2 regions of the Streptomyces sp. NBC_00461 genome follow, and region 1 is predicted to be linked to the other one. Evidence: riboswitches for the same ligand, from Rfam matches in the RefSeq annotation. Region 1 holds a riboswitch; the other holds the start of a gene.
What was found. Region 1 has a riboswitch for cyclic di-AMP ahead of OG870_RS42375 (NlpC/P60 family protein). Riboswitches for the same ligand answer to the same signal wherever they lie in the genome.

Region 1 (15,154 bases):
CGTCAGTTCGTTGAGCACGTACGCGTGCGTGCCGGCCGGGTGGAAGGCCAGGTGGCGGGGTCCGCAGCCGGGGCGCAGGGCGACTTCCCGGTGCAGTTCGAGGCGGCCGTCCGTCAGGGTGCACACCCGGACCGAGTCCGTGCCGAGGTCGACGCTGACGGCCCACCGCCCGCTCGGGTCGGACTGCACCTGGTGGGCGTGCGGCCCCTGCTGGCGCTGGGTGTGCGGGCCCGAGCCCCGGTGCTGGAAGACGTCGGAGGCGGCGCCCGCGAGGGTGCCGTCGGCGCGGACGGGCACCGCGGTGACACTGCCGGAGCCGTAGTTGGCGGTCAGGACGTGGCCGTCGTGGACGCTCAGGTGCGTGGGGCCGCTGCCGCCGACCGGCACCGGTGCACCGGACCTCGCCGGCCGGTTCCCCGTGACCCGGTACGCGGCCACCGCGCCCTCAGCCGTCTCGCTGACCGCGTAAAGGGTCCGCGCGTCGGGCGCCAGCGCCAGGTACGAGGGGTCGGGCACGCCGTCCACGCTGCTCAGGGCGGTCAGGGCGCCGCTGTCCGCGGCCACGGCCGCCGTCACGATCCCGCTGCCTCCCGCTGCCGTGAACGACCCGATGAAGGCCCGTCGTCGCCGCCCGCCGCCGTCTGTCACCGCTGTCCCCTCTCGGTCCTGTGCCGTCGGGGCGACGTTAGCAGTCGATCAATAGCGGTCTAGACCACACCTGTTGGATGTGACCGGGCCGCAATGCGTCGGTCGGTGTTCACGCACCCACGAGCGGTGAGCCCGACGGCGTCCGCAGAGGGGTGGCGAGTTCCATGAGGGCCCGTTCCAGGCCGTGAAGGTGAGCCAGAGCGGGTTCGGCGGCAGGCGAGTCGGTGGTGGCGGGGACCTGGTTGCCGCCGCCTCCCGTGAGCGCCTCGACCGCTGCCTCCACGCGCCAGCAGGCGGCTGCCAGGCGGGCGTCGTGGGAGGCCTCCGGGTCGGCCGCGACGGCGACCAGGCCTCGGGTCTCGCGGGCGCAGTCGTCGAGGAGAGCGAGTACGCGGCGGGCGCGTCGCTTGCGGCCGAGCATCGGGTTGAGCGGGTGGACCAGGGGTGCGACCGAGAACCGCACGCGGCCCAGCAACTGGTCCAGTTCCGCGACCCGTGGCGCCGGGTCGGCCGTCGCGGAACCGGCCAGGCGCGCGGCTGCCTCGGCCGTGCACGCGTGGACGCAGCGCAGGGCGCGCTGGATCCAGACGTCGGTGACGGTGTGCGTGGTGACCGGCAGGACGAAGAGCACGGCGAGTGCGGCACCGAGCGCGCCGACGCCTGTCTCGGCGAGGCGCAGGGCGAGCAGGGCCGGGTTCAGCACGCCCAGGAGGCCGTAGAGGAGTTCGGCGAGGAGCGTGACCGAGAGCATCATCCACGTGTACGACACCGCGGCCGTGTAGAAGATGCCGAAAACGCAGACGGCGAGGAGTACGGCCGTGGGGGCGGCCGCTCCGTGCACGGGGACGGCGATCAACAGGCCGAGGCCGATGCCGATCACCGTGCCGAGGACCCGGCGGAAGCCCCGGACCAGGGTCTCGCCGCGCGAGGCGGTGTTGACGAAGATCCACCAGGTGGCGCCGACGGCCCAGTACCAGCGCTGTCCCGACACCAGCTGGCCCACGACGAGGGCGAAGCCCGCGCCGGCGGTGGCCTGGACGGCCTGGCGCGTGGTGACGCGGGCAAGGCCGGTGCCGGCGGGCGGGGCGGGCACGGGCGCCGGGGGCAGCTGGGCCTCGTAGCACCACAGGCCGAACCGCACGGCGGATGCGGTGAGCAGGGACAGGATCACGGCGGCGTACAGCTCGGGCAGCCGGTCCGTGGTCGCGTGCAGGAACTGCGCCACGAAGAAGGTCATGAACGCGAACACGCCGAGGCTGTGCCCGCGCGGGCCCCAGCGGCGCGCGTACACGCCCACGCCGATGACGGCGAGGAAGGTGAGGTCGCGGGCCACGGGATGGTCGTGCAGCTGGGCCGCGGCGGTGAACACGGGCAGACCGACGGCGGGCAGCAGCGCGGTGGTGACGGCCTGCCCCCGGACCGTGGCGTCGGAGACGGTGAACAGGGCGAGCAGCGCGGCGAGGCCGCCGGTAACGGCTCCGGCGAGGGAGAGTCCGGCCAGATCGCAGACGACGACCGCGAGTCCGATGCCGAGCACGGCCCGCGCGGCGAAACGCAGCCGTGTGCGCCCCGGGTCCGGAGCCACGAACACCCTCTTCAGCACTGCTTTCCCCGCCCCTCGGACCGCGACCGGACCACGGCATGAAAAAGGCGCCGCGGGATCCGCAGCGCCATCGACGTACTCATTGCAGCATCAACACTGCGGCTGGCTCAAGCGCCATCCAATACGCTGGGCCATTGGCACAGACATACCGGACCGGGCCCGTCCACGGGCGAGCCATCGGTCCATGTACGAGGAGGCCGGGCGCGATGGCCGTCGACGAACTCGACACCCGCATCCTGCGGCTGCTGATGGAGCGGCCGCGCACCAGCATGCGCGAGTACGCCCGTGTCCTCGGCGTCGCCCGCGGCACCCTGCAGGCCCGCCTCGACCGGCTGGAACGGGACGGCGTGATCACCGGCACGGGTCCGACGCTCTCGCCGGCCGCGCTCGGACACCCGGTGCTCGCGTTCGTGCACATCGAGGTCACCCAGGGGAATCTGGACGACGTGGGGGACGCGCTGGCCGCGGTGCCGGAGATCGTGGAGGCCTTCTCGATCACGGGCGGCGGGGATCTGCTGACCCGGGTCGTGGCACGCGACAACGCCCATCTGGAGGACGTGATCCAGAAGCTGATCAGCCTGCCCGGCGTCGTCCGCACCCGCACCGAGGTGGCCCTGCGCGAGCGCGTCCCGCAGCGGCTGCTGCCGCTGGTCGAGGCGATCGGGCGGGCGGCACGGAAGTGACGGCGCGCGGCACGGACTTGGCTGCGTGCGGCACGGACTTGGCTGCGTGCGGGGCATTTTTGCAGTGATGAAGGCGATCGCGGGCCCGGCCGGGCGTGCGCGGCGGCCGCGTTCGGGATCGACGCGGCGATCGACCCGGCCGGGGCGCGGGACTGGATCCTGGCGCCGATGAACGGGCGGTGCCCCGTCCCCCGCCCGGGGCACCGCCCGTTCATCGACGCCAGGTGAATGGCGTTCCGGTCAGCTCGGCCGGATGTTCTGGTTGAGGCGGAACACGTTGTCCGGGTCGCGGTCGGCCTTGACCTGGGCCAGGCGGTCGTAGTTGCCGCCGTAGCTGGCGCGGACGCGGTCCTGGCCCTCGTCCATCATCATGTTCACGTAGGCGCCGCCCGCCGAGTACGGGTGCAGGGCCTCGAAGTAGTCGACGGTCCACCGCTTGACGAGGTCCGCGTTGGCCGGGTCGGGGTCGACACCGGCGTAGACGGTGGACCACTGGGCGCCGCGGTAGGCCCAGGGGGTCTCGTCGGGGCCCACGTCGTGGGCGGCGCCGTCGATCGGGTACAGGTGCATGGTCGACTGGACCGTCGGAGCCTCGGCACCGAACTTGGCGTGCAGTTGGACGGCCTCGTCCGGGATCTCGTTGACGAAGTCGGCGCGCCAGTACCACTGGTGGCCCGGAGGGTAGAGCCCGTCGAACATGCCCTGAAGGTCGGGGTGGGGCATCGGGCCGACCGCGTGCAGCATCGGCGTCGGCAGGGCGTCGAGCAGCGGGGCCATCTCGCGTGCGGCGGCCTCGGTGTCGTCTCCGACGTAGCACCAGACGACGCCGGCCGTCTTGCGCATCTGGATGTCCTCGGGGAACGGCGGGGCCGGCGGGACGGTGCCGTACAGGAAGAAGGCGTTGAGCTCGCGCGGGGCGTTCGGGAGGAAGTCCCGGTAGGCGCTGAGGACTTCGGGGCTGACCTCGACGGGCCAGAAGGTCGGACCGGCGACGACCGTGCTGACCTCGTGCAGCCGGAACTCGAACGAGGTGACGACGCCGAAGTTGCCGCCTCCTCCGCGGATCGCCCAGAACAGGTCGGAGTTCTCGTCGGCGCTCGCGCGCACCTGCTGCCCGTCGGCCAGGACGACGTCGGCGGCGAGGATGTTGTCGATGGTCAGGCCGCACCTGCGGGTCAGGTGGCCCAGGCCGCCGCCGAGGGCGAGGCCGCCGACGCCGGTGGTGGACACGATGCCGCTGGGGGTGGCGAGGCCGTGCGGGTTGGTGGCGCGGTCCACCTCGCCCCACACGCAGCCGCCGCCGACCCGGACGGTGCGGGCGGCAGGGTCGACGTAAATGTCCTTCATGGGCGACAGGTCGGCCACGACGCCGCCGTCGACGGTGCCGAGACCGGCGCCGTGGTGTCCGCCGCCGCGGACGGCGAGGGGCAGGTCGTGCGCCCGGGCGAAGCCGATCACGCGGGCGACGGCGTCCGCGTCGGCGCAGCGTGCGAGGAGTGCGGGACGCCGGTCGATCATGGCGTTGTAGACGGCGCGGGCCTGTTCGTAGCCGGAGTCCTCGGGTCCGATCAGTTCTCCGGAGAAGTCGGCCAGTTCCTTGCGCGCTGCCTGGGCCGCTGTACTGGACATACGGATTTCCCCCGTTTTTTTAGGAGACAGGTAGGTCTGTACGTTCTACTCGGGTAGCGCGAGCCCGGGCATCCGTGGGCGTCACCCAGCTCGGGCCCGCGGGATACCTACGTCTCGCGGCCGGCGAGCAGTCCGAGCTGCGCCGCGCGGACGGCGACGTGGCGTCGTGTGGGCGCGTCCAGCTTGTCGAGGACCGCGCGGACGTGGTTGTCCACGGTACGGACGGAGACCACGAGCCGGTCGGCGATCTCGCCGTTGGTCAGGCCCTGCGCCAGCAGCCGCATGACCTGCAGTTGGCGTTCCGTGAGGCCGGCGGGGTTGCCACGGGTGGCGGCGACGGGGCCGCGCGGGACGTGGGGCACGCCGAGCCTGCGCAGCTCGGTGCGGAGCAGGTGGGCCGGCGGTTCGGCGCCCAGGGCGTCGAGCCGGGCCAGGGCGGTGAGCTTGTCGGCGGGCTCCGGGCTCTCCGCGAGCGCGACGGCGTACTCGTACGGGCAGCCCGCCGTGTGCCAGAGGGCCGCGGCGCGCCGCCACTGCCCGCGTGCCTGCAGCGCGTACGGATGCCCCGAGTCGTCCGCCGGGAACGGGGGATGCCCGGCCTTGGTGAGCCAGTAGCCGAGCTCGGCACGGTGGGGGACGACGGCAAGGTCACGGGCCTGCGCGTGGAACGGGGCCACGGCCTCCACCACGGCGTCGAGGTCCCCGCGCAGCCAGGCCGCCTCCGCCAGCGCGGCCGCCACGGGGCCGGTGCGCTGGAGTTCCCGGGTGCGTACGGCGATCTCCCGGGCCTCGGCGAGGAGTTCGTCGGCGCCGGGGCGGCCGCAGCGGGTGCGCACCCGGGCCAGGACGGTCAGTGCCGGGCAGCGTGCGGGCAGGAAGTCGTGGATTCCGAACTCGGCGTGCCGCTCGGCCTCCTCCCAGTCGGCGGCGGCGAGCCGGCGTATGGCCAGCTCGACGTGGAGGTAGGTGAGGAAGCCGAGGTGTTCGGCGCGGTCGGCCAGGTCCATGGCCGGGGTCAGGAAGCGGTCGGCCTCGGTGAACTGCAGGGTGTCGAGCAGGGTCCAGATGAGGTTGGCGTAGGCGCGGCAGGCGTGCTCGACCTCGCCGGCGTCGAGGGCGACCTCCAGGCTCTCCTCCAGCTGGCGCCGCCCGCCGGGGTCGCCGCCCCGCCAGCGGGCCGTGCCCTGGTTGTTGAGGGCGTGCGAGAGGATCCCCGCGTCCTGGGTCTTCTGGGCGAGCACGATGGCGCGCTCGGCGTGCTCGACGGCTTCGGGGTAGCGGTCGGCCAGCATCCGCAGCTGGGCGATGTTGCTGACGGCGAGCGCCAGCAGCCGGTCGTCGCCGGCGTGCTCCAGGACGGCGACGGCCTCGCGGGCGGCCTCCTGCGCCTCGTCGGCGTCCCCGGCCCACCAGTGGATCCTGGACAGCCAGCGCAGGTCGGCGCCGAGGGCGAGGGTGTCGCCGAGGGAGCGGCGCAGGGCCACCGCCTCCCGCTCGGCGGTGACGGCGGCGGCCGAGTCGGCGATGGTGTAGGTCTCCACGGCATAGCGTTCGAGGAGGCCCGCGAGGTCGGCAGGGGCGTAGCGGTGCCGTTGCCGCAGGACGAGCCGCAGCTGGGCGGCGGCCTCGCGGTGGGCGCCCGCCGAGGCGGCGTCCCGGGCCGCGTCGGGGCCGTAGCGGGCGATGGCGTCCTGGTCGCCGGCCTGGGCGGCGTGGTGGACGATGCGGGCCGCGTCGGAGCCTGGCCGGGCGACGAGTGCCGCGAGGACGGTGCGGTTGAGCTCGATGCGCCGGGCCGCGGGCACGGCGTCGGCGACCGCCCGCCGGATCAGCTCGTGCCGGAACGCCACCCGCTCCGGCGCGACGGCCAGCAGCCCGCGCTGCTCGGCCGCGGCGAGGACGGCGACCCCGCCGTTGAGCAGCGCGTCGACCAGCGGACGTTCGACGGCCGAGGGGACGACGGCGAGCTGCTCCAGCGCGTCCACGGTGGCCGGCTCCAGTCCGCGCAGCCGGGCGAGCACGGCCTCGACGACGGTCGGGGGCACTCCCCCGGTGCCGCCTGCGGCGACGACCTCGGCGACGAAGAAGGGGTTGCCCGACGTCACCTCGTAGACCTGGGCGGGGTCGAGGCCGCCGGCCGCGCTGAGCGTGCGGACCGCCTCCAGGGACAGCCGGGCCAGGGGCAGGCGGTGCACGCGTGGCGCGCGGGAGACCTGGCCAAGGAGGTGGCGCAGGGGGTGTCCACGGCTCAGCTCGTCGTCGCGGTAGGTGAGGACCAGCAGGGCGGGCAGCTGTTCCATACGCCGTACGAGGAAGCGCAGGGCGTCCAGGGAGGCCTCGTCGGCCCAGTGCACGTCCTCGACGACGAGTACCGCCGGATGCGGGGTCACGGCAAGCTCGCCGTGCAGGGCCTCGTAGACGCGGTGGCGGTCGCCGCCCTCCGTGACGGCGCGGGCCAGCTCGGCGCCGACGCTGCCGACCAGGTCGCGGAACGGGCCGAGGGGCCGCCGGGTGGCGAGGTCGTCGCACTGTCCGACGAGCACCCGGGCCCCCCTGGGCAGATGCTCCGGCATTGCTCTGACCAGGCTCGACTTGCCTATCCCGGCCTCGCCGAAGACAAGCGCCACCGAACCGGCCCCGTCCGCCGCCTCCTGTGCGGCCGTGGCCAGCTGCTCCAGCTCGGGCTCGCGCTCAAGAATCCCCCGGTCCACGCCGCCGATTCTCCCACCGGCGACGCGCCACGACGACGCGTGCGGCCGGACGATGTCACACTTCGGGGCCCTGGACCCTCTTGAGTGCTGACACCTGGCGGACACGCACGGGAGGCCTTCCATGGACACCGGTACCCGGACCGCGGACACCCGCGAGATCGAACTGTCCGCGGGCACGATCGCCTACGACGACACCGGCGGCGATGGTCCCGTACTGGTGCTGCTGCACGGCCTGATGATGGACGCCTCGCTGTGGGACGGGCCGGTGGCCGGCCTGTCCGCCGACCACCGGTGCGTCGTTCCGACCCTGCCCCTGGGAGCGCACCGCCACCCGATGCGCGCAGAGGCGGAACTGTCGCTGCCCGCGGTGGCGCGGCTCGTCGCGGAGTTCCTCGATCGGCTGGACCTGCGGGACGTCACGCTGGTCGGGAACGACACGGGCGGTGCGCTCGTGCAGTTCGTCATGGCCGACGGCGAGGACCGCGTGGGGCGGGCGGTGCTCGTGTCCTGCGACGCGTTCGACAACTTCCCGCCGGGCCTGACCGGACGGGTCCTGGTGGCCACCGGTCGTCTCTCGCCGCGTCTGTTCGGGCTGTTCATGCAGCAGATGAGAGTGCGGTTCGTGCGCCGTCTGCCGATCGCGTTCGGTTGGCTGACCAAGCGGGGCGACGCGGCCTGCGCGCGCTGGATGCGGCCGGTGCTGGGTGAACCGGGGATCCGCCGGGACGCCGTACGCCTGTTGCGTACGGCGGACCGGGCGACCCGTCGCCTGCTGGAAGCCGCCGCCGAGCGCCTGCCGCTCTTCGACCGGCCCGCCCTGGTGGTCTGGGCGAGCGAGGACCGGGTGATGCCGCCCGAGCACGGCCGGCGCCTCGCCGCACTGCTGCCCCAGGGACGGCTGGTCGAGGTGGACGACGGGTACACGCTGCTCCCCCTGGACCGGCCGGCGGAACTGGCCCGCGTCATCCGGGAGTTCGTCCGCTCCACGGATGCGTCTCGGACGCGGACCACGCCGACCGAGGGCGACCAGGGCCGACCAGGAGCGACCGTGTGACGCCCTGCGGCGGGACGCGAGCGGGCCGGTCGCCGGGTGCAGGTGGCACGGGGCGGACCAGGGCTCTCGTCACGAGGGAGTCAGCGGAAGGTCGTCCGTGAACGCGTTGACGGGCGGCGAGATGCGCTCGGTGCGGTGGATGTCGAGGGCCGCCGTCGCGGACTTCGTGCCGAGCGTGCCGCGCGGGTGCCAGTTTCCGGTGACGGCCAGCCAGGTGTTGGCGGGCGGCGCGGGAGTCCCGTACATCCGCACCTTGACCGACTGGGAGTCGGCCGCGCAGCAGGTGAAGATGATCCGGGTCAGATACCAGCCGCCGTCCGGTCCTGCCGGGGTGACGAAACCGGTCATGCTGATGCTGCGGCCCCTGATGGCCTGTTCCCGGTCCTGCTGGACCCGGGCGGTGAAGTCCGTCAGGGTCAGCGGCAGGGGTGTGGTCGCGGGCAGCGGGTCGAACCGCTGCTCCTGCTTCACGGCCTTGTTGTTCGCGTGCGAGGCCGTGTACGCGCCGAGGGCGGGCGGAGCGTAGAAGAGCAGGCTGAGCGCGGGCAGGAACAGCAGCCAGGCGATGCGGGGGGCGGTGGAGTGGTCGTGCCCGTGATCGTCTTCGTGTCTGTCCTGGTCGTGGGCATGGTCGTGGTCGTGGTCGTGGTCGTGGTCGTGGGCATGGTCGTGGTCGTGGTCGTGGTCGTGGGCATGGTCGTGGTCGTGGTCGTGGTTGCGTCCCTGGTCGTCGCCTTCCGGGTCCATGTGGTCCAGCGCGGCTCCCGCGAGGCCCAGCAGCAGGAGCAGTACGCCGGAGGCGATGAGCACGGGACGCAGGCCCTCTTTGACGTAGCGCAGGCAGAGGTCGCTGAACAGGGCGGTGTGGAGCAGTCCCAGGCCGGTCAGGACGAGCAGGAGGACCTGTACGTGGCGCTTCACAGCAGCGCGCCTCCGATCAGGACGCTCGCGACGACGGCGACGGCCGTGGTCGCGGTGGAGAAGCGGAGCGCGAAGGCCCGGCCGAACGTGCCCGTCTGAAGGGCGATCAGCTTCAGGTCGACCATCGGTCCGACCACCATGAAGGCCAGCCGGGCGGTGGGCGAGAAGCCGGTGAGCGAGGCTGCGACGAAGGCGTCCGCCTCCGAGCAGACGGCGAGCAGGACGGCGAGACCGGCCAGGAAGAGGACCGACAGCCAGGGCGAGCCGGAGAAGGTGTCGAGGACCGAGCTCGGCACCGCCACGTTGAACGTGGCCGCGGCCATGGCGCCCAGCACCAGGAAGCCACCGGCGTGCAGGAAGTCGTGCCGGAAGCCGAGGCGGAACTCCTTCCAGCGGCTGCGCCCCGGCCGGTGCCCGGTGTTCCGGACTGCGGGGCGCAGCCACTCCTCGCGTCCCAGCCAGAGCCACAGCCAGCCCATCGCGGCCGCGGTGAGGAGGGAGGCGACCAGTCGGGCGGCGACCATGGCGGGGTTTCCCGGGAAGGCGACGGCCGTGGCGGTGAGCACGATCGGGTTGATCGCGGGAGCGGAGAGCAGGAAGGCGAAGGCGGCGGCCGGGTTGACGCCTCGGCGGATCAGACTGTTCGCGACCGGCACCGAGGCGCACTCGCAGCCCGGCAGCACGACGCCCGCGACGCCGGCCACCGGGACGGCGAGTGCGGGGCGCCTGGGCAGGATCCTGGTGAACAGGTCGGCCGGTACGAAGGCGTTGATCGCCCCCGACAGGGCCGTACCCAGAAGAAGGAAGGGCAGTGCCTGGACGGTGATGGCCAGACAGACCGTGCGCCAGGCAGCGACAGCGGGCTGGTTCAGCCACCCGCCGCCGGTGAGCACGAGCACCGCCACCAGACCGGCCGCCGTGGCGATGCCGACGGACAGGGGCCATCCGGTGACGTGCCGTCTCGGGTGAGCGTCGGGCGGGGCGACGATCGCCGAGGGGGGCGCCACATCAACCAGTTCATCCGTTTTTTGCATTTTTACTCCGGATGTCGGATTCCGTGGCGAAGATAAGCCAGACCACCTCCCCGCACGGTGCGCACACGCCGCCCGGCGCTCAACCGACCGCGATGTGATCCTCCGAGGACCTGCGCCGGGACATCGCCTCCGGCACCTCGTGCCGGAGGACAGGGACGGCAACCCCGCCGGACGTCCGCCCGCGGCCGCGTCCATGGAACAGCGCCAGGACGATCGCGGCGCCGACCGCTATCAGGTGCTCCCGGCCGGCCAGATTGGGTACGGCGATCGACTCCCACACCATGGACCCGCCGGTGAGCGTGAACACGATGGGAGCACGGCGGACGACGGCGACGTAGGTGAACAGGCCCACGACGGCCGCGGAGGGTCCGGTGTCCAGCACCTGCCCGATCTCACGCGGCAGGCCCAGCCCGCCCCAGCCGGGGCCGAGCGCGATCATCACGCGCACCAGGAGGGTGCCGGCCAGCGTGGTCGCGTACGCGACGGCGAGCGTCCTGGCCCGGCCGAGTGCGAGTTCGGCGAGCGCGAACGCGAGGAACAACTGCGTGATCCCCGCCCACACGGGCAGATCCAGGGCCGGGACGTACAGCGACACCGGCGTGCGCAGCAGGGCCAGCCACCACGGCAGGTCGGCCTTGACGCCGCCGAGGATCCGGACCGCCACGGCACCGGTCGGCCGTTGCGCCAGGGCATGGAAGAAGATGACGCCGAAGGCGGCCAAGAACGCGAGGGACAGTGCGGGCAGCCCGCGCCTTCGGAGTTGCCGCACGGGATCGACCACGATGCCGTTCCACTCGCCCCGCAGCGTGCGCCCCAGGAACACCGCCACCCGCCACGCTTCGCGACGCAGCCGCCCCTGCCCGGAACGGTCTGCCCGGGCGTACGACAGTCCGGCAGCGCGCCCCCTGTCCGCGACACCGCCGGTGCACCGCATCCCGCTGCGCAGCAAAACGCCCCCTGACCAGGTAGAAGTGGTCCACGCCGCACAGGGCGAGACCACTCCGTCCGGGGGCTACGCCCGGCGGCGGGGCTTCCTGCGCTTGGCGCCCTTGGAGACGCCGGATCCACCGCGAGGGTTCCGTCCGGTCGTCTTGGCGGCCGTGGGCTTGCGACGGCCGGAGGCCGTGTCGCCGCCCTTGCCCTGGGACTCCGGCGCAGGTGCCGTGCGGCCCCGGGAGCTGTTGACCGTGCGGCCGCGGACGATGCCGATGAAGTCCTCGACCAGGTCTGTGGTCGCCTCCTCGGGCCAGGCCAGGGCGACGCCCGACCCGGGGCCGTCCACGAGCGGCCGGTAGGTGAGGTCTCTGCGGTGGTGGAGGCGGGCCAGCGACTGGGGGACGATCAGGAGGCCGATGCCCGCCGCCACGAGTTCGACGGCGTCCTCCGTGGTGGCGGGGCGCTCGAAGGCGGGCTCTCCCGGCGGCCGGTCCCAGTCGAAGACGTCGTCGAGCGGATGGAGGACGACCTCCTCCGCGAGGTCCTCGACGCTCACCTCGTCCGCCGCGGTGATCAGGTGGTCCTTGGGGACCATGACGACCGTCGTCTCGGTGTAGAGGGGGATGGCGCTGAAGAACGTACGGTCCACCGGCAGGCGCAGGAGTCCCGCATCGGCGTCACCGGCGCGCAGCACCTCGGACGCCTCGTCGGCCGGTACGGCGAGGAGGGTCAGCGGGATGTCGGGCAGGCGCTCGTTCCAGATCCGCACCCACTTGGCGGGCGTCGCTCCCGGGACGTACGCGAGCCGGAACGTCTGGGATGCTTCCGTGCCTGTCACCCCGCCAGGCTACCGGCCGTGGTCGGAGGTCTCGAACACGCTCGATACCCTGGGCACCATGATGTCGCACCAGACCACCCAGACGATGAAGCCCGCGACCGCGGCGAAGAAGCTGGGTGTGTACCTCGAGGCCACCCCCGCCGAGTTCCGTGAGGGTGTCGTCTCGCGCGCCCAGCTCGACCAGCTCCAGGCCGAGCCGCCCGAGTGGCTGCGCGAGCTTCGGGCCAACGGGCCGCACCCGCGTCCGGTGGTCGCGGCGAAGCTCGGCGTCTCCATCGCGGGCCTCGCACGCGGCGGGGTCACCGAGCCGCTCACCACGGACCAGATCGACGCACTGAAGCAGGAACAGCCCGAGTGGCTGCAGAAGGAGCGTGCCACCCAGGCCGAGGTCCGCAAGGAGGGGGCCCGCATCAAGAAGCGGAACGCCGAGCGCGAGCAGCGGAGCGACGGCCCCCGTTCCTGACTTCTGCTCCTGAGTCCTTACACCTTCCGCGACGCCGTCGGTCCGCGACGGTCGGTCGCCGTCCGGATTCGCTGTGTGCACAACACTCGGATCTGACGGACCGTCACGACGAAGGTCACAAAAGCGTATCGGACATTCCGGCCTTCAACCTTCACACGAGTCGCACAAGTTGGCTAGTTTGGCAGCAGGCCGCACGAGACCCTCCGGCGAACCCCGTCGGGACGCGCGGCCTCCGCCGAGTCCGGTGCGCCCCTGTGGCAGCCGGAGCCGGGGACCCAACCGAACGATGGGGTGAATCGGCCCAACCGCCCGCAAGGGCAAGGGCCGTAGGGCATGCCTTCCGGAGTCGACCGCCCGAACCCGACAGCTAACTCGGTAGGCGGAGTACGGAAGGAGTACGGCTCCCATGGCGCCGGAACGATCGTCGCGTCCAGGAGGCTTCGGCCTTCCCGGTATGCGCAACTCCGCTCTCGCGACCGCTGCCCTCACCTCGGTGGCCCTGTTCTCGCAGACCGCCGACGCCGTACCGATGACGGCGGACGAGGGCCCCAGCCGCGAAGACGTCCGGCAGCGGGTGAGCAGTCTCTACGACCAGGCCGAGTCCGACACCGGCCTCCACAACATCACCCGGGCGCAGTCGGCGAGTTCGCGGGGCCGTGGCGCCCCGGCGAGCGGTGGCCGGACCCGGACGTCGGATCCCGAGATGGACGACATCACCCGGCAGTGGTTCGCCGGGGCGCGCTCGTCACTGGGCCCGACGGTCCCGGCCGTCCTGCCGGCCGACCGTACGCCCTCCCGGCGCACGCCGGCACGCCCGGCTGGACCCCGGCCCGAGAGCGCGGCGGCACCGGCGCCCGAGACCCGTACCGGCCGTGAGCTGGAGCCGGCCGCCCGGCCCGCGCTCGAACTGCCCGCCGGTCAGACCCAGCAGGGTCCGGTGGCCGAGTTGACGGCCGCACCCACGGCGACGCTGCCCGCCGTACCGGCACAGCGGCAGGATTCCTCCACGGCCCCGCCTGCTGCCGCTCCCGAGTCGAAGCAGGCGTCGCTGCGCAGCTCCAAGCAGCACAACCAGCGCAAGATCGCGGCGGCCAGCGAGCTGCTGTACAGGTACACGGCCCGGCAGACTTCCGTGGCGCCGCTGATGGCCGCCCAGTCCCAGCCGCTCCAACTGCCCCAACTCCCCCAGGCTCCCGCCCCCTGGGAGGAGCAGGCGTTCCGCTCGACCGAGGAGGCATGGCGACTGGAGCAGCCGTCGGTACTCGACACGGGCGTGCCGCCGGCCGGGGACTGGCGACTCCAGCCGTCCGTCCTCGACACCGGTGTCCCCGTGGCCGAGGACTGGCAGATGCAGCCCTCGGTACTCGACACCGGCGTACCCGCGGCCGCGGACTGGCAGATGCAGCCTTCCGTGCTCGACACCGGTGTCCCCGTCGTCGAGACACCCGTCGGCACCAAGGCCGACCGGGCCGTGGCCTTCGCCCGTGCCCAGATCGGCAGGCCGTGCCTGTGGGGTGCGGTCGGGCCGGAGTCGTACGACAACGCCGGTCTCACCCAGGCCTCCTGGAAGGCCGCGGGGGTCGCCCTGCCGCGCACCCCGCACGAGCAGGCGAATGCCGGCACCGTGATCCCGCTCGCAGAGAGCCGCCCCGGGGACCTGATCTTCTTCCACGACAACTTCAGCCACGTCGGCCTCTACACCGGCAACGGCCTGATGATCCACGCCCCCGGTCCGGGCTCGGTCATCCGCGAGGAGTCGATCCACAACGCCGGGGAGGCCGCGATCCGGATCGCCGTGCGTCCGGCGTGAGGGTCGGGAACACCGGTCGAGTCGGGACACCAGCAGTCCGCTGAAGTGCGCGGCCGCCCACGGAAGTCGGCGGCCGCGCACTGCTTTGACCTGTGCCGCCGTGCTGCCGGAAGACGGGGTGAGCGTACGAACTCCCACTGTGGGACGAGCACGTTGCAAACCAGCTGAGCCCTCCCCAACCGGACTCCGACGTCGAAGAGTCCACGCCGACGCGTGCCCGCCGAGCCGAGCCCGAGCGGATGAGCGCACGGCTCGGCGAGGGGGTTCCGCTCCCGGCCGGCCGACGGTCGTCCCGCGAGGCTGCCGTACACGGACATCGGCACCCCGACCTCGGCCTCCGGCTTGGCGATGCGGCCCGTCCGAGCTCCAGGAAGTACGTCTGCCGAGCCGCCTGCCGTTCTCGTAGGCGCCGTGGCCGCTCGGCCGGGACAGCGGTAGCGGCAGCCGGCTCTGCGCGCGAGACACGGCGAGGCTCCCGCCCACAGCAGGCCAGGACAGGCTCCGCCCACCGCGGCCAGAGCGAGGCGCGCGCCTGTCGTTCCCACCGTCGCACGGCGTCTGCAGAGGCCTGGTGAAATGTTTCAGCCATGTCTTGACATCCGGATGAAACGATTCGTAGCTTGGGCGATCATTTAGATCCATGAAACATGTTCATGGATATGAACAGAACGGAGGTGCTCATGGGCGATCGCCGACGACGTCGCCGCCTGGCCGCCGCCCTCGCCGCCGCGGGGCTCGCGTTCGGGACGGCCGCCTGTGGCTCCGGGTCCGGCGGCGCCGGTTCCGGCGACCCGAACACGCTGGAGGTGTGGACCCGGAGCGAT
Region 2 (15,154 bases), 710 kb from region 1:
GGCGCGGATGATCGAGGCCTGTCAGTCGCCCGTGTGGGACACCTGCCTCGCCACCATCGCGCTCGCCGACGCGGGCGTGCCCGCCGACCACCCCCAGCTCGTCAAGGCGGCGGACTGGATGCTCGGCGAGGAGATCGTCCGCCCCGGCGACTGGTCCGTGAAGCGGCCCCAACTGCCGCCCGGTGGCTGGGCGTTCGAGTTCCACAACGACAACTACCCCGACATCGACGACACCGCTGAGGTCGTCCTCGCCCTGCGCCGAGTCAAGCACCACGACCCGGAGCGGGTGGAGAGGGCGATCGGGCGCGGGGTGCGCTGGAACCTCGGGATGCAGTCGAAGAACGGTGCCTGGGGTGCCTTCGACGTCGACAACACCAGCCCCTTCCCCAACCGGCTGCCGTTCTGCGACTTCGGCGAGGTCATCGACCCGCCCTCCGCGGACGTCACGGCACACGTGGTGGAGATGCTGGCAGTCGAGGGCCTCTCGCACGACCCGCGCACCCGGCGCGGCATCGAGTGGCTGCTCGCCGAACAGGAGGCGGACGGCTCGTGGTTCGGGCGCTGGGGCGTCAACTACGTGTACGGCACCGGGTCCGTCGTACCCGCCCTCGTCGCGGCCGGCTTTCCCGCCGCGCACCCGGCGATCCGGCGGGCCGTCTCCTGGCTGGAGTCGGTCCAGAACGACGACGGCGGCTGGGGCGAGGACCTGCGCTCGTACAAGGACGTCAAGAAGTGGAGCGGTCGCGGAGCCTCCACCGCCTCGCAGACGGCGTGGGCGCTGATGGCCCTGCTGGCGGCGGGCGAGAAGGGCTCCAACGCCGTCGAGCGCGGTGTCGAGTGGCTCGCGGCCACGCAGCGCGAGGACGGTTCCTGGGACGAGCCGTACTTCACCGGGACCGGCTTCCCGTGGGACTTCTCGATCAACTACCACCTCTACCGGCAGGTGTTCCCGCTCACCGCACTCGGCCGCTACGTGCACGGAGAACCCTTCGCCAAGAAGCCGCCGCTCGCCGAGGTCAAGGGGGGCTGATGAGCACACAGCCCGCCTCGGCCCCGCTGCTGATCGCCTGCGCGCTCGGCATCGAGCACCTCGCCCTGCGCACGAGCGACCGAGGGGGCGCCGGCGGTCCTGTCACCGTTCTGCGCACCGGCATGGGGCGCGAGGCGGCCGAGCGGTCCGTCACCCGGCTGCTGGCCGACCCGGCCCTGCGTGATGCAGCCGTGCTGGCCACCGGCTTCTGTGCCGGGCTCGCCCCCGGGATGCACCCCGGCGATCTGGTCGTCGCCGAGGAGACCCGGGATCCGGACGGAACCGTTCCGTGCGTCGGGACCGACCTCCTCGTCAAAGAGCTCGCGCGGGCCGTGCCCGGGCGTGCCGTCCACACAGGGCCGCTGACCGGCTCTGATCACGTCGTCCGCGGTCACGAACGGTCGGATCTGCTCGCAACCGGCGCGATCGCGGTCGACATGGAATCCGCGGCGACGCTCCTCAGCGCCGTACGCACAGGTGAGCGCCCGGTTGCGGCCGTACGAGTGGTCGTGGACGCTCCTGAACATGAACTCGTCCGGATCGGCACGGTGCGCGGTGGAATATCAGCTTTCCGCGTCCTTCGTTCCGTTCTTCCAGCTTTCTTCGAATGGCACCGTTCTTTGCTGCTCCCCCGGAGGTGAGCCAGATGGCCATGCCGCTGCGCCAGTCCATCAAGGTCGCTACGTACTTGGTTGAACAGAAGCTCCGCAAGCGGGACAAGTTCCCGTTGATCGTGGAGCTGGAACCTCTCTTCGCATGCAATCTGAAGTGCGAGGGCTGCGGCAAGATCCAGCACCCGGCGGGTGTGCTCAAGCAGCGCATGCCGGTCGCGCAGGCCGTGGGAGCGGTGCTGGAGTCCGGCGCGCCGATGGTGTCGATCGCGGGCGGCGAACCCCTGATGCACCCTCAGATCGACGAGATCGTGCGGCAGTTGGTGGCGAAGAGGAAGTACGTCTTCCTCTGCACCAACGCCATGCTGCTGCGCAAGAAGATGGACAAGTTCAAGCCCTCTCCCTATTTCGCCTTCGCCGTGCACATCGACGGGCTGCGGGAGCGGCACGACGAGTCGGTGGCGAAGGAGGGCGTGTTCGACGAGGCCGTGGAGGCCATCAAGGAGGCCAAGCAGCGCGGCTTCCGGGTGACCACCAACTCGACCTTCTTCAACACGGACACCCCGCAGACCATCATCGAGGTGCTCAACTTCCTCAACGACGACCTCAAGGTCGACGAGATGATGATCTCGCCCGCCTACGCCTACGAGAAGGCGCCCGACCAGGAGCACTTCCTGGGCGTGGAACAGACCCGCGAACTGTTCAAGAAGGCCTTCGCGGGCGGCAACCGCAAGAAGTGGCGGCTCAACCACTCGCCGCTGTTCCTTGACTTCCTCGAGGGCAAGGTCGACTTCCCCTGCACCGCCTGGGCGATCCCGAACTACTCGCTCTTCGGCTGGCAGCGTCCCTGCTACCTGATGAGCGACGGGTACGTGCCGACGTACCGCGAGCTGATCGAGGACACCGACTGGGACAAGTACGGCCGCGGCAAGGACCCGCGCTGCGCCAACTGCATGGCGCACTGCGGCTACGAGCCCACCGCCGTCCTCGCCACCATGGGGTCCCTGAAGGAGTCCCTGCGCGCCATGCGCGAGACGGTCTCCGGAAACCGGGATTGACGTCGTGACCGCCATTTCCTTGGGCGTCCCCGAGGTGCCGGCCCGTCCGATCGCCGAGCGGCGCCTGTCGCGGCAGATCCATGTCGGGCCGGTGGCGGTCGGGGGCGGGGCCCCGGTGTCGGTGCAGTCGATGACGACGACCCGTACGTCGGACATCGGTGCCACCCTCCAGCAGATCGCCGAGCTCACCGCGTCCGGCTGTCAGATCGTGCGCGTGGCCTGCCCGACGCAGGACGACGCGGACGCGCTCGCCACCATCGCCCGCAAGTCGCAGATCCCGGTGATCGCCGACATCCACTTCCAGCCCAAGTACGTCTTCTCGGCGATCGAGGCCGGCTGCGCCGCGGTCCGGGTGAACCCGGGCAACATCAAGCAGTTCGACGACAAGGTGAAGGAGATCGCGCGGGCCGCGAAGGACCACGGCACGCCGATCCGGATCGGGGTCAACGCCGGCTCGCTGGACCGGCGTCTGCTGCAGAAGTACGGCAAGGCGACCCCGGAGGCCCTCGTCGAGTCGGCCCTGTGGGAAGCCTCCCTCTTCGAGGAGCACGGCTTCCGGGACATCAAGATCTCGGTCAAGCACAACGACCCGGTCGTGATGATCGAGGCGTACAAGCAGCTCGCCGCCCAGTGCGAGTACCCGCTGCACCTCGGGGTGACCGAGGCCGGTCCGGCCTTCCAGGGCACGATCAAGTCGGCCGTCGCCTTCGGCGCGCTGCTGTCGCAGGGCATCGGCGACACCATCAGGGTCTCGCTGAGTGCCCCGCCCGCCGATGAGGTCAAGGTCGGCCTCCAGATCCTGGAGTCGCTCAACCTCAAGCAGCGGCGGCTGGAGATCGTCTCCTGCCCGTCGTGCGGCCGCGCCCAGGTCGACGTCTACAAGCTCGCCGACGAGGTCACGGCAGGCCTTGAGGGCATGGAAGTGCCCCTGCGCGTCGCGGTCATGGGCTGTGTGGTCAACGGCCCCGGCGAGGCCCGCGAGGCCGACCTCGGCGTCGCCTCCGGCAACGGCAAGGGACAGATCTTCGTCAAGGGCGAGGTCATCAAGACCGTACCCGAGTCGAAGATCGTGGAGACGCTCATCGACGAGGCGATGAAGATCGCCGAGCAGATGGAGCAGGACGGGGCCGCATCGGGCGCCCCCACCGTCTCGGGAAAACCGGCAGTGACGGTGAGTTGAAGCAAGGCACGGACCGAGAGGGGGCCCGAGCGTGACGATGCTGGAGAACATCCGGGGACCACGCGACCTGAAGGCGCTGTCCGAAGCGGAACTCGGTGAACTGTCCGAGGAGATCAGGGAGTTCCTGGTACACGCGGTGGCCAGGACCGGCGGACACCTCGGGCCCAATCTGGGGGTGGTGGAACTCTCCATCGCGCTCCACCGGGTCTTCGAGTCGCCGGTCGACCGCATCGTGTGGGACACCGGCCACCAGAGCTACGTACACAAGATCCTGACGGGCCGTCAGGACTTCTCCAAGCTGCGCGGGAAGGGCGGCCTGTCCGGCTACCCCTCGCGCGAGGAGTCCGAGCACGACATCGTCGAGAACAGCCACGCCTCCACCGCGCTCGGCTGGGCCGACGGCCTCGCCAAGGCCCGCCAGGTGCAGGGCGAGAAGGGGCATGTCGTCGCGGTCATCGGCGACGGCGCGCTCACCGGCGGTATGGCCTGGGAGGCGCTGAACAACATCGCGGCCGCCAAGGACAGGCCGCTGATCATCGTCGTCAACGACAACGAGCGCTCGTACGCGCCGACCATCGGCGGCCTGGCGAACCACCTGGCCACCCTGCGCACCACCGACAGCTACGAGAAGGTGCTCGCCTGGGGCAAGGACGTGCTGCTGCGCACGCCGGTCGTCGGCAACACCGTCTACGAGTCGCTGCACGGCGCGAAGAAGGGCTTCAAGGACGCCTTCGCCCCGCAGGGCATGTTCGAGGACCTGGGCCTGAAGTACGTGGGCCCGATCGACGGGCACGACATCGGGGCCGTCGAGTCGGCGCTCCGGCGCGCGAAACGCTTCCACGGTCCGGTCCTCATCCACTGCCTCACGGAGAAGGGCCGCGGCTACGAGCCCGCCCTCGCCCATGAGGAGGACCACTTCCACACCGTCGGCGTGATGGACCCGCTCACCTGCGAGCCGCTCGCGCCGTCCAACGGCCCCTCCTGGACCTCGGTGTTCGGGGACGAGATCGCCGCGATCGGGGAGGAGCGGGAGGACGTCGTGGCGATCACGGCCGCCATGCTGCACCCGGTGGGCCTCGGCAAGTTCGCCGCACGCTTCCCGGACCGTGTGTGGGACGTCGGCATCGCCGAGCAGCACGCGGCGGTGAGCGCGGCAGGCCTGGCGACCGGCGGTCTCCACCCCGTCGTCGCCGTCTACGCCACCTTCCTCAACCGTGCCTTCGACCAGCTCCTGATGGACGTGGCGCTGCACCGCTGCGGGGTCACCTTCGTCCTGGACCGGGCCGGCGTCACGGGCGTCGACGGCCCGTCCCACAACGGCATATGGGACATGTCCATCCTCCAGGTCGTGCCGGGGCTGCGCATCGCCGCTCCACGCGACGCCGACCAACTGCGCGCCCAGCTGCGCGAGGCCGTCGCCGTCGACGACGCTCCGACACTGGTCCGCTTCCCCAAGGAGTCGGTCGGTCCGCAGATCCCGGCGATCGACCGCGTGGGCGGACTCGACGTCCTGCACCGCGGCCCGGACACGCCCGAGGTGCTGCTCGTCGCCGTCGGCGTGATGGCGCCCGTCTGCCTCCAGGCCGCCGACCTGCTGGAGGCTCGCGGCATCTCGTGCACCGTCGTCGACCCCCGCTGGGTCAAGCCCGTCGACCCGGCGCTCCCGGGCCTCGCGGCCGAACACCGCCTGGTGGCCGTCGTCGAGGACAACAGCCGTGCGAGCGGGGTGGGAGCCGCGGTGGCGCTGGCGCTCGGCGATGCCGAAGTCGATGTACCAGTACGACGGTTCGGCATCCCGGAGCAGTTCCTCGCGCACGCCAAGCGCGGAGAGGTGCTGGCCGACATCGGGCTGACGCCGGTGGAGGTGGCCGGCCGGATCAGCGCGAGCCTCGCCGTCAAGGAGGCCGAGGACACCCTGGCCGTCAAGGAGCAGGAGAACGGCCCAGTCAAGGAGAACGCTGAATGACCAAGGAGTTCGACCTCGGCGCTCTCCTGGCCGAGCGCGGAGCCGAGCGCTACGAGCTGCACGGCAAGTACCTGAACCACCAGCTCCCGCGCATGCTGCACACCATCGGCTTCGACAAGGTCTACGAGCGCGCCGAGGGTGCCCACTTCTGGGACGCGGACGGCAACGACTACCTGGACATGCTGGCCGGGTTCGGGGTCATGGGCCTGGGGCGCCACCACCCCGTCGTCCGCAAGGCGCTGCACGACGTCCTCGACGCCCAGCTCGCCGACCTCACCCGCTTCGACTGCCAGCCGCTGCCCGGACTGCTGGCCGAGAAGCTGCTCAGGCACAGCCCGCACCTGGACCGGGTGTTCTTCGGCAACAGCGGTACGGAGGCGGTGGAGACCGCGCTGAAGTTCGCCCGGTACGTCACCGGCAGGCCGAGGATCCTGTACTGCGACCACGCCTTCCACGGCCTGACCACCGGATCGCTGTCGGTCAACGGCGAGGACGGCTTCCGGGACGGCTTCGCCCCGCTGCTGCCCGACACGGCCATCCCGCTCGGTGACCTCGACGCCCTGGCGCGGGAGTTGAAGAAGGGCGACGTCGCCGCCCTGATCGTCGAGCCGATCCAGGGCAAGGGTGTGCACGAGGCCCCGCCCGGCTATCTCCGGGCGGCCCAGGAGCTCCTGCGCAAGCACAAGGCGCTGCTCATCGCCGACGAGGTGCAGACGGGCCTCGGCCGCACCGGGGACTTCTACGCCTACCAGCACGAGGACGGCGTCGAGCCGGACCTGGTGTGCGTGGCCAAGGCCCTGTCCGGCGGCTATGTGCCGGTCGGCGCCACCCTCGGCAAGGACTGGATCTTCAAGAAGGTCTACTCGTCCATGGACCGGGTGCTCGTTCACTCGGCGAGTTTCGGTTCCAACGCCCAGGCCATGGCGGCCGGCCTCGCCGTGCTGTCCGTGATGGAGAACGAGCAGGTCGTGGCGGGCGCGCGGGTGACCGGCGAGCAGCTGAGGACCCGGCTCGCGGCGCTGATCGACAAATACGAGCTGCTCGCCGACGTCCGCGGCCGGGGCCTGATGATCGGCATCGAGTTCGGCAGGCCCAAGTCGCTGAAGCTGCGCAGCCGTTGGACCATGCTGCAAGCGGCGCGCAAGGGCCTGTTCGCGCAGATGGTCGTCGTACCGCTGCTGCAGCGGCACCGGATCCTCACCCAGGTCTCCGGAGACCATCTGGAAGTCATCAAGCTGATCCCGCCGCTGATCATCGGAGAGCAGGACGTGGACCGGTTCGTCGACGCCTTCACGGCTGTGATGGACGACGCGCACAGCGGTGGTGGCCTGATGTGGGACTTCGGCAAGACACTGGTGAAGCAGGCGGTCGCCAACCGATAGGCATAGCGGCGGGTCTTTTGCCTCTGAGGCAAGAAATTTGCCGCAGAGGCAAATCTCCGGCTGAATGGAGAGCATGAGCTCTCCCGAGACAGAGACAGAGGCCGAGCCGGAGCCCGGGCGCGCGGCACCGGGCTCGTCGGCCGGGCCGGAGGAATTCCTGCCCACCGTCGCACCACAGCTCCGCGCGCTGCGCCGCCAGGCCTCCCTCACCCTGGAGGCCGCGGCCCGCGCCGCCGGACTGTCACCGGCCCATCTCTCCCGGCTGGAGACCGGACAGCGCCAGCCGTCGCTGCCGATGCTGCTCGCCCTCGCCCGTATCTACGGTACGACCGTCTCGGAGCTGCTCGGCGAGACGGTCGCCGACCGGGACGCCGTCGTACGCGCCGCCGACATGGAACCGACCGTGGCGGGCGGCTGGACCTACTGGCAGGCCGGCGCATCAGGCCGCGGCATGCAGGCCCTGCGCGTCCACGTACCGCACGGCTCGCAGGGCGACATCGTGCGCGTGCACCCCGGCGAGGAGTGGCTGTACGTCCTCAAGGGGCGGCTGCGGCTGCGCCTCGGGGACGCCACGCACCGGCTCACCGCCGGAGACAGCGCGCACTTCGACTCGCTGACCCCGCACCGGATCGCCGCCGAGGACCCCGACGGGGTCGAGCTCCTGTTCGTCCACACCCTTCTGCAGAGCCCCACGGCCACGCTGTGCCTGGGCCCGATCACCGGAGACATGGCATGAGCGACAGGAACATGGAGGAGAAGTTCCCTCGCGCCCTGTGGGTGCGCCTGATCGTCTACATCGCGGTGGGACACCTCTTCGCCGCCTTCATCTACCTGCTGTTCTCGGTGGGGGCGAAGTAGACGGAGCGGGCGAAGATCAGTGAGGCAGTGAGGCAGTGAGACAGTGAGGTAGTGAGGTAGTGAGGTAGTGAGGTAGTGAGGTAGTGAGGTAGTGAGGTAGTGCGACAGTGAGGCGGGCTCACCCGTTCAGTCGAGGAGCCGCTCGCGCAGGCCCTCGCGGAATCCCGGGGTGAACTCCAGGCCCTGCTCCAGGTAGGTGTCGACGTCGCCCCACGTCTCCTCGATTGTCTCGAAGGCCGCAGCCAGATACTCGGCGCGCGCCTCGAACAGAGGGCTGAGCAACTCCATGACCTCGGGGGAGTAACCGGCGGCGGAGCTGCCGCTGCGGTGCACCTTGTAGCGGCGGTGCTTGGCGTTCGACTCCAGGTAGTCCGCGATGATCGCCTCGCGTTCCACGCCCAGGGCGAGCAGCGTCACGGCTATCGACAGGCCCGCACGGTCCTTGCCCGCAGCGCAGTGCATCAGCGCGGGCACGCTGTCCTTCGCGAGAGAGCGCAGTACGCGCGCGTGCTCGGCGGTGCGCTCCTTGATGATCGTGCGGTAGGAGACGATCATGCGGTTGGCCGCCTTGCCGTCGCCGAGGATGCCGCGCAGCTGGTCGATCTCGCCGTCGCGGACCATCTTCCAGAACTCGGCGCCGTCCGCGGGATCGGTCAGCGGAAGGTTCACGTTCCGTACGCCCGGCAGCTCGACGTCGGGGCCCTCCAGCTTCTGGTCCGCCGCATTGCGGAAGTCGAAGACCGTGTGCAGGCCCAGGGAGGTCAGGAAGGCGGCATCCTCCTCCGTCGCGTGTGCGAGATGGCCGCTGCGGAACAGCACCCCGTACCGCACCCGCCGTCCGTCCGAGGCCGGGAGCCCACCCACATCGCGGAAATTGCGGACTCCGGCCAGCTCCGGCTCGGTCGACGGGATCTGCTGCGTCACGGGGGCTCCTCCCAGTCAGCCAGGCCGACGGGCTCGTCGGCGGGCACGCTTTCGACGATACGACATGGATTCCTCAGGCAATGAGTTGTCCACAGGCGTTGCCGACAGGCCCCGAAGCACTTGATGATGTTGGCCATTGATCGCACCTGTTCGAATGTGTGAGGGCTTGATGCTGGAGATCTCCGCCAACGGCCGTACGTGGCTCCTCTCAGGGCCGACCAGCAGTTACGCCGTCCATCTCACCGAGGGCGACGAACTGCTGCACCTGCACTGGGGCCCCCGGCTCGCGCTCGCCGACGCCGAGGCGCTCGCCGTCCGCCCGCTGCCCGACTACCGGCCCTTCGAGTCGCAGCTCGACGGCCACGAGGAGTACCCGGTCGAGGGCGGCCCCCGCTTCGCGCGGCCCGCCCTGTCGGTGCGCACCGACGAGCGGCGCGGCACCGAGTGGCACTTCGAGGCGTACGAGGCCGACGGCGGAGACGACGGCGAGCTGCGCCTGCGCTTCCGTGACGGCGGGCTCACGCTCACCCTGCACTACCGGATGCGGCACGACGTCGTAGAACGCTGGGTGACTCTCGACAACGAAGGGGCCGCCCTGGAGCTGCTGCGGGCAGACTCCGCCACCTGGACGCTGCCCGAGCGCGAGGACTGGCGGCTGTCCCAGCTGCATGGACGCTGGGCCGCCGAGTCCCGGCTGACCAGTTCTCTTCTCACCTACGGCGAGAAGGTCCTCGGCAGCCGCCGCGGCCACACCGGGCACCAGCATCTGCCCTGGGTCGCACTCGACACCGACGCCACCGAGGAGCGCGGCGAGGTCTACGGCTGCGCGCTCGGCTGGTCGGGCTCCTGGCGGATCGCAGTCGCGCAGCTCGCGGACGCGCGCGTGCAGATCACCGGCGGCGCCGGATACGACGACTCAGGGCTGCTGCGCCTGGACGCGGGGGAGTCGTACGCGACGCCCGTCTTCGCCGGCCTGTGGAGTGACGGCGGCTTCGGCGGCGCGAGCCGCGCCTGGCACGCCTACCAGCGCGCGTACGTCATCCCGGACGCGGACCGGGACCGGCCGGTGCTGTTCAACTCCTGGGAGGCCACCGAGTTCGACATCTCCGAGGAGCAGCAGGGGACACTCGCCCGGCGGGCCGCGGCGATCGGCGTCGAGCTGTTCGTGGTCGACGACGGCTGGTTCGGCAAGCGCACCAGCGACCGGGCCGGACTCGGCGACTGGACCCCCAACCCCGACCGCTTCCCGAACGGCCTGAAGCCGGTCGCGGACTATGTGCACGCCCTCGGCATGCAGTTCGGCATCTGGGTCGAGCCGGAGATGGTCAACCCGGACAGCGAGCTCTATCGCGCCCACCCCGACTGGGTGCAGTTCCAACCGGGACGAAAGCGGACGGAATTCCGCAACCAGCTCGTACTGAACCTGGCCCGGGAGGACGTCCAGGAGTACCTCTGGGGGCAGCTCGACGGGCTCCTCTCCAGTGCCCCGATCGACTACGTCAAGTGGGACTTCAACCGCTGCTTCACCGACGCGGGCTGGCCCGACGACCCCTACCCGCAGCGGCTGTGGATCGACCATGTCCGGGCGCTGTACGGCCTGTTGGATCGGCTGCGCGCGGCCCACCCGGGCGTTGCCTTCGAGTCCTGCTCGGGTGGTGGCGGCCGGATCGACCTCGGGATCCTGGGCCGTACGGACCAGGTGTGGACCTCCGACAACACAGACCCGCTCGACCGGCTCGCCATCCAGCACGGCTTCAGCCAGATCCACCCCGCGCGCGTGATGGCCGCCTGGGTCACCGACAGCCCCAACACCCAGCTCAACGGGAGGGTCAGCTCGCTGCGCTTCCGCTTCGTCAGCTCCATGGCCGGCGTGCTGGGGGTCGGCGGGGACCTCGCCCAGTGGACCGAGGAGGAGCTGGCCGAGGCCGGCGAGTGGGTGGCCCTCTACAAGGAGATCCGTCCGCTCGTGCAGCACGGAGACCTGTACCGGTTGCGGCCTCCGCGGGGCGGGCTCAGTGCGGTGCAGTACGTGCGTGGCGACGAGGCGGTCGTCCTCGCGTGGCTTCAGGCGCAGAGCTACGGGGAACCCGTGCCGGCGCTGCGATTGCAGGGCCTCGACCCGACAGCGTCGTATGAATGCCGCGAAACGGGCGAAGTTCACAGAGGTGCCGTACTCCTGCATCACGGACTGCGCACCGGGTTGCGCGGTGACCTCGACGCGGCAGTTTTCCGCCTGCGTCGCATTTGACCTGTCTGTCCGAAGTGGCATCTTGATTGAACTTCTGCCGCCTTTGGCCATCTTTAGTGCCGTTCGCTCCTCTTCGCTCCCTTGTGTTCTCTTTTACTTCCCTTCATTCCAACTCGCTCCGGAATAGGGGCTCCTGGGCTGAGGGTGCGTGAGGAGCGTCATATTCGTGACCGAACGTGGCGCGTCATGTCCACGTAATTCACTTGCTTTACAAGGGGGTTTGTCCAAAGGGGCGACCTCGGAATTCACACACGGTCACCGGGATTTCTCGCAAGGGATCAACAGAAACGCATTCGCAGGGAACCATCACTTGTCCCTTTGCGTCCCGGTCGCTTACGTTCGCCACCAATCCGGACGGACGCCCAATCCTGCCGCCGCCCGGTGCCCGCACAACTCACCCGTGAACGGCAGGAGCGGGGGACCCACAGGTATCACTGCCTGTTCCGGTCTCCGGAACGGCTTGGGGTAAAGCCGCGTCAAATGCGCGGCCGGGCATCTCCAGCTCGCACCCGACAGCTCACCTCGTAGGCGCCGGAGAGGAATTCGTCATGCCCGCGAAGGGTAAGCACCGCCGCCCGAAGCCCCAGCGCTTCACCCGTTCCATCGCCGTCGCCGGTACCGGTGGCGCCGCACTCGCACTACCGCTCATGGGTGCCACCGGCGCCCATGCCGCAACAACGCAGTCTGTTTCCCAGTCGGTTTCGCAAAAGACCGTCCAGTCCCTTCCGGCCGTGGAGAAGAAGGCGGCCGAGAAGAAGAGCGCCGCGCACCACGCGGGCGTGCGGACCTATTCGGTGCGGGGCGGCGACTACCTTTCGAAGATCGCCGACCAGCAGCACGTCGCCGGCGGCTGGAAGAAGCTCTACTCGGACAACCGCCGGGCCGTCGGCGGCGATCCGTCGCTGATCCACCCGGGCCTGAAGCTCACGCTCGGCAAGAAGGCCACCGCGACCACCAAGTCGTCGTCCCGGCCGTCTTCTTCGTCCGCGCCCAAGGCGTCCTCGTCCTCGAACAAGACGACCGCCACGCAGACCTCCACCGCCACCGGCTTCACCCTCCCGGTGTCGGGCGCCACCATCGGCACCGGCTACCACGTGCCTGGCAGCATGTGGTCCAGCGGGTACCACACCGGCGTCGACTTCGTCGTCCCGACGGGCACCCCGGTCAAGGCCGTCGGTGCGGGCACGGTCGTTTCCGCGGGCTGGGGCGGCGCGTACGGCAACCAGGTCGTCATCAAGCTCGCCGACGGCTACTACGCGCAGTACGGCCACCTCTCCCAGCTCTCCGTCTCGGCCGGCCAGACCGTGACCGAGGGGCAGCAGCTCGGTCTCTCCGGCGCGACCGGCAACGTGACCGGCCCGCACCTGCACTTCGAGATCCGCACCACGCCGGACTACGGCTCCGACGTCGACCCGGTCGCCTACCTCCGATCCAAGGGCGTAGCGGTCGGCTGACCCACCGCCGACCGCTCCCGCGCGGCTTCGCCAGTGCGTGGGGACGCGGCGCCCGTCACGCCGCCGAAGGCCGGACCCCGATCCCCGGGTCCGGCCTTCGGTGCGTCCGGCTACGCCCGGCCACGTCTGGCTCCGCCTCGCCGCCGGTGCCGCCCTGGCCGCGCGGTTCGCCCCTCAACATCCCTGATCGGAGGCTTATTCCGGGCTTGGCCAACACTTAGACGTGGCTTATCTCACCGTCCGTCAACCCTGTATTACGGTCGCGTAGGTCACATTCGAAGGTGAATCATGGTCGATGTGGCAGACGATTCGAAGAGTGACAGCAGATCAGTGATCGGGTCGTACGTTGCGGTGGGGGACAGCTTCACCGAGGGCGTCGGCGATCCCGGCCCCGACGGTGCGATGGTCGGCTGGGCCGACCGGTTCGCGGTGCTTCTCGCGGACCGGAGGCCCGAGGGCGACTTCGGCTACACGAACCTCGCCGTACGCGGCAGACTTCTCGACCAGATCGTGGAGGAGCAGGTCCCGCAAGCCGTCGAGCTCGCCCCGGACTTGGTCTCCTTCTGTGCGGGCGGCAACGACATCATCAGGCCCGGCACCGACCCCGACGAGGTCGCCGAGCGTTTCGAGCGGGCGATCCTCCGGCTCACCGAAGCCGTGGGCACCGTCATGGTGACGACCGGCTTCGACACCCGTAACGTTCCCGTGCTCAAGCACCTGCGCGGCAAGATCGCCACCTACAACGGTCATGTACGGGCCGTCGCCGACCGGTACGGCTGCCCCGTGCTCGACCTGTGGTCCCTGAAGACCGTCCAGGACCGCCGGGCCTGGGACGACGACCGGCTCCACCTCTCGCCCGAGGGGCACACGCGCGTGGCGCTGCGCGCCGGGCAGGTTCTCGGCCTGGAGGTCCCGGCCGACCCGGACCAGCCCTGGCCGCTGCTCCCGCCGCGCGGCACCCTCGATGTCCGGCGGGACGACGTGCACTGGGCGCGCGAGTACCTGGTGCCGTGGATCGGCCGTCGGCTGCGCGGTGAGTCGTCCGGGGATCACGTCACGGCGAAGGGCGCGCTGTCGCCGGACGACATCAAGATGCGGATCGCTTCGGTCGCCTGAGCGCGGTTGCCGGACGGTGGTGTGCGGGTTGCTCGAGGGTGTGAAAGCGGTTCGTCTGCCGGTAGTGAGTCCTCGCCCAGTGCGGCGAGCTCACTGCTCGGAGGTGGTCAACGCCGCCCGCTCCAGGCCCAGTTCCCGCGCCAGCGCCTCCTCCACCCACTCCTGCGCCCGCGCGCGGGACACCGCACCGGCGTACGACGTCATCTGAACGGCGAGCCCGTCCAGCAGGGCCGTCAGTCGCAGAGCCGTACTCTGCGGGTCCGGGCAGCGGAACTCGCCCGCGGCCACGCCCTCAGCTATCACCTCGGCGATCGCAGCTTTCCACTCCCTGTCGAGGTCCCGTGTGACCTCCTGCAGCGCGGGCTCGCGCAGCGCAGCCGCCCAGCCCTCGATCCACAGGCGCCAGCCCTTGGCCTGGCCCGTCGGCGCGTACCAGCGCACGGCCGACCGCAGTCGCCGCAGCGCCGTGGTCCGGCGGCCGAGAAGCTTGCGCAGATGCCCGAGGTCGTCCTCGGCCGCGAACGTGAACGCCGCGGCGACCAGCTTCTCCTTCGTCGAGAAGTGGTACAGCACCAGCGCGTTGCTCACGCCGAGCGCCGAGGCCACGTCGGCGATCCTGACCGCCGCCACGCCCCGCGCCTCGATCTGCCCGATGGCGGCCCGCAGCAGCTCCTCGCGCCGCTCGGCCACGCTCAACCGCACTCTCGCCACGCGGTCACCCTATTCCGTCGCCGCTCACGGTGCCGGGCGAGGTCATTACTTGGCGAGTTCGGCCGGGTACAGATCGGGCCACGTGATCGCCGCATCACGCCTCCCCGCATCCGGCATCCCGCTCAGGGCGGTGGGCCGTTCGGCGGCCATGAAACCGTGGGTTGTCTGAAGGCCTCCCAGAGCCGGGGGTGAACAGAGCCGAGGACAGCGGTTGGCGGCCCGTCGTCAGCGGTACCAGCCGAACCGTTCCGCGATCACCGGCAGCCGGTCCGCGACGATGGCGTGCGCGGCCGCGCGCGGGGTCGTTCCGTCGGCCTCCGCGCGGGCCAGCATCTGCTCGATCAGGGCGCGCATCGAGCGGCGGGTGTGGGCGAACGCCTCGTCCGCGTCCGGGCCGATGTCGCCGAACAGGGTCCACCACCACCAGGCGTTCGTACCGGAGTTGACGACCACGTCGGGCAGCACGGTCACCCCGCGCGCGGCCAGCAGCTCCTCCGCCTCGGGCAGGACGGGCATGTTGGCCGCCTCGACGACCCAACGGGCGCTGATCTGCTCCTGGTTGGCGACATCGATCGCGTACGAGACCGCCGCCGGCACGAGCACCTCCGCCTCGGCC

Region 2: linked by a shared signal. The riboswitch ahead of OG870_RS39200 (M23 family metallopeptidase) and the one ahead of OG870_RS42375 (NlpC/P60 family protein) in region 1 are both predicted to bind cyclic di-AMP.

The regions. Positions count from the first base shown of each region.
Region 1 is NZ_CP107902.1:9,160,363-9,175,516, reverse strand. Features, by position in the region: gene OG870_RS42430 (lactonase family protein) at 1-648, opposite strand, end outside; gene OG870_RS42425 (FUSC family protein) at 758-2,251, opposite strand; gene OG870_RS42420 (Lrp/AsnC family transcriptional regulator) at 2,458-2,934, shown strand; gene OG870_RS42415 (FAD-binding oxidoreductase) at 3,175-4,563, opposite strand; gene OG870_RS42410 (ATP-binding protein) at 4,671-7,274, opposite strand; gene OG870_RS42405 (alpha/beta fold hydrolase) at 7,396-8,328, shown strand; gene OG870_RS42400 (TIGR03943 family putative permease subunit) at 8,398-9,249, opposite strand; gene OG870_RS42395 (permease) at 9,246-10,283, opposite strand; gene OG870_RS42390 (hypothetical protein) at 10,363-11,232, opposite strand; gene OG870_RS42385 (LysR family substrate-binding domain-containing protein) at 11,296-12,057, opposite strand; gene OG870_RS42380 (DUF5997 family protein) at 12,116-12,520, shown strand; cyclic di-AMP (ydaO/yuaA leader) riboswitch at 12,744-12,918, shown strand; gene OG870_RS42375 (NlpC/P60 family protein) at 12,927-14,330, shown strand; gene OG870_RS42370 (ABC transporter substrate-binding protein) at 15,011-15,154, shown strand, end outside.
Region 2 is NZ_CP107902.1:8,450,948-8,466,101, forward strand. Features, by position in the region: gene shc (squalene--hopene cyclase) at 1-1,030, shown strand, start outside; gene OG870_RS39155 (phosphorylase family protein) at 1,030-1,671, shown strand; gene hpnH (adenosyl-hopene transferase HpnH) at 1,677-2,699, shown strand; gene ispG (flavodoxin-dependent (E)-4-hydroxy-3-methylbut-2-enyl-diphosphate synthase) at 2,704-3,879, shown strand; gene dxs (1-deoxy-D-xylulose-5-phosphate synthase) at 3,911-5,845, shown strand; gene OG870_RS39175 (aspartate aminotransferase family protein) at 5,842-7,227, shown strand; gene OG870_RS39180 (helix-turn-helix domain-containing protein) at 7,301-7,963, shown strand; gene OG870_RS39185 (DUF6126 family protein) at 7,960-8,085, shown strand; gene OG870_RS39190 (tyrosine-protein phosphatase) at 8,212-9,009, opposite strand; gene OG870_RS39195 (alpha-galactosidase) at 9,179-11,257, shown strand; cyclic di-AMP (ydaO/yuaA leader) riboswitch at 11,634-11,803, shown strand; gene OG870_RS39200 (M23 family metallopeptidase) at 11,806-12,711, shown strand; gene OG870_RS39205 (SGNH/GDSL hydrolase family protein) at 13,042-13,827, shown strand; gene OG870_RS39210 (TetR/AcrR family transcriptional regulator) at 13,918-14,538, opposite strand; gene OG870_RS39215 (glutamate dehydrogenase) at 14,764-15,154, opposite strand, start outside.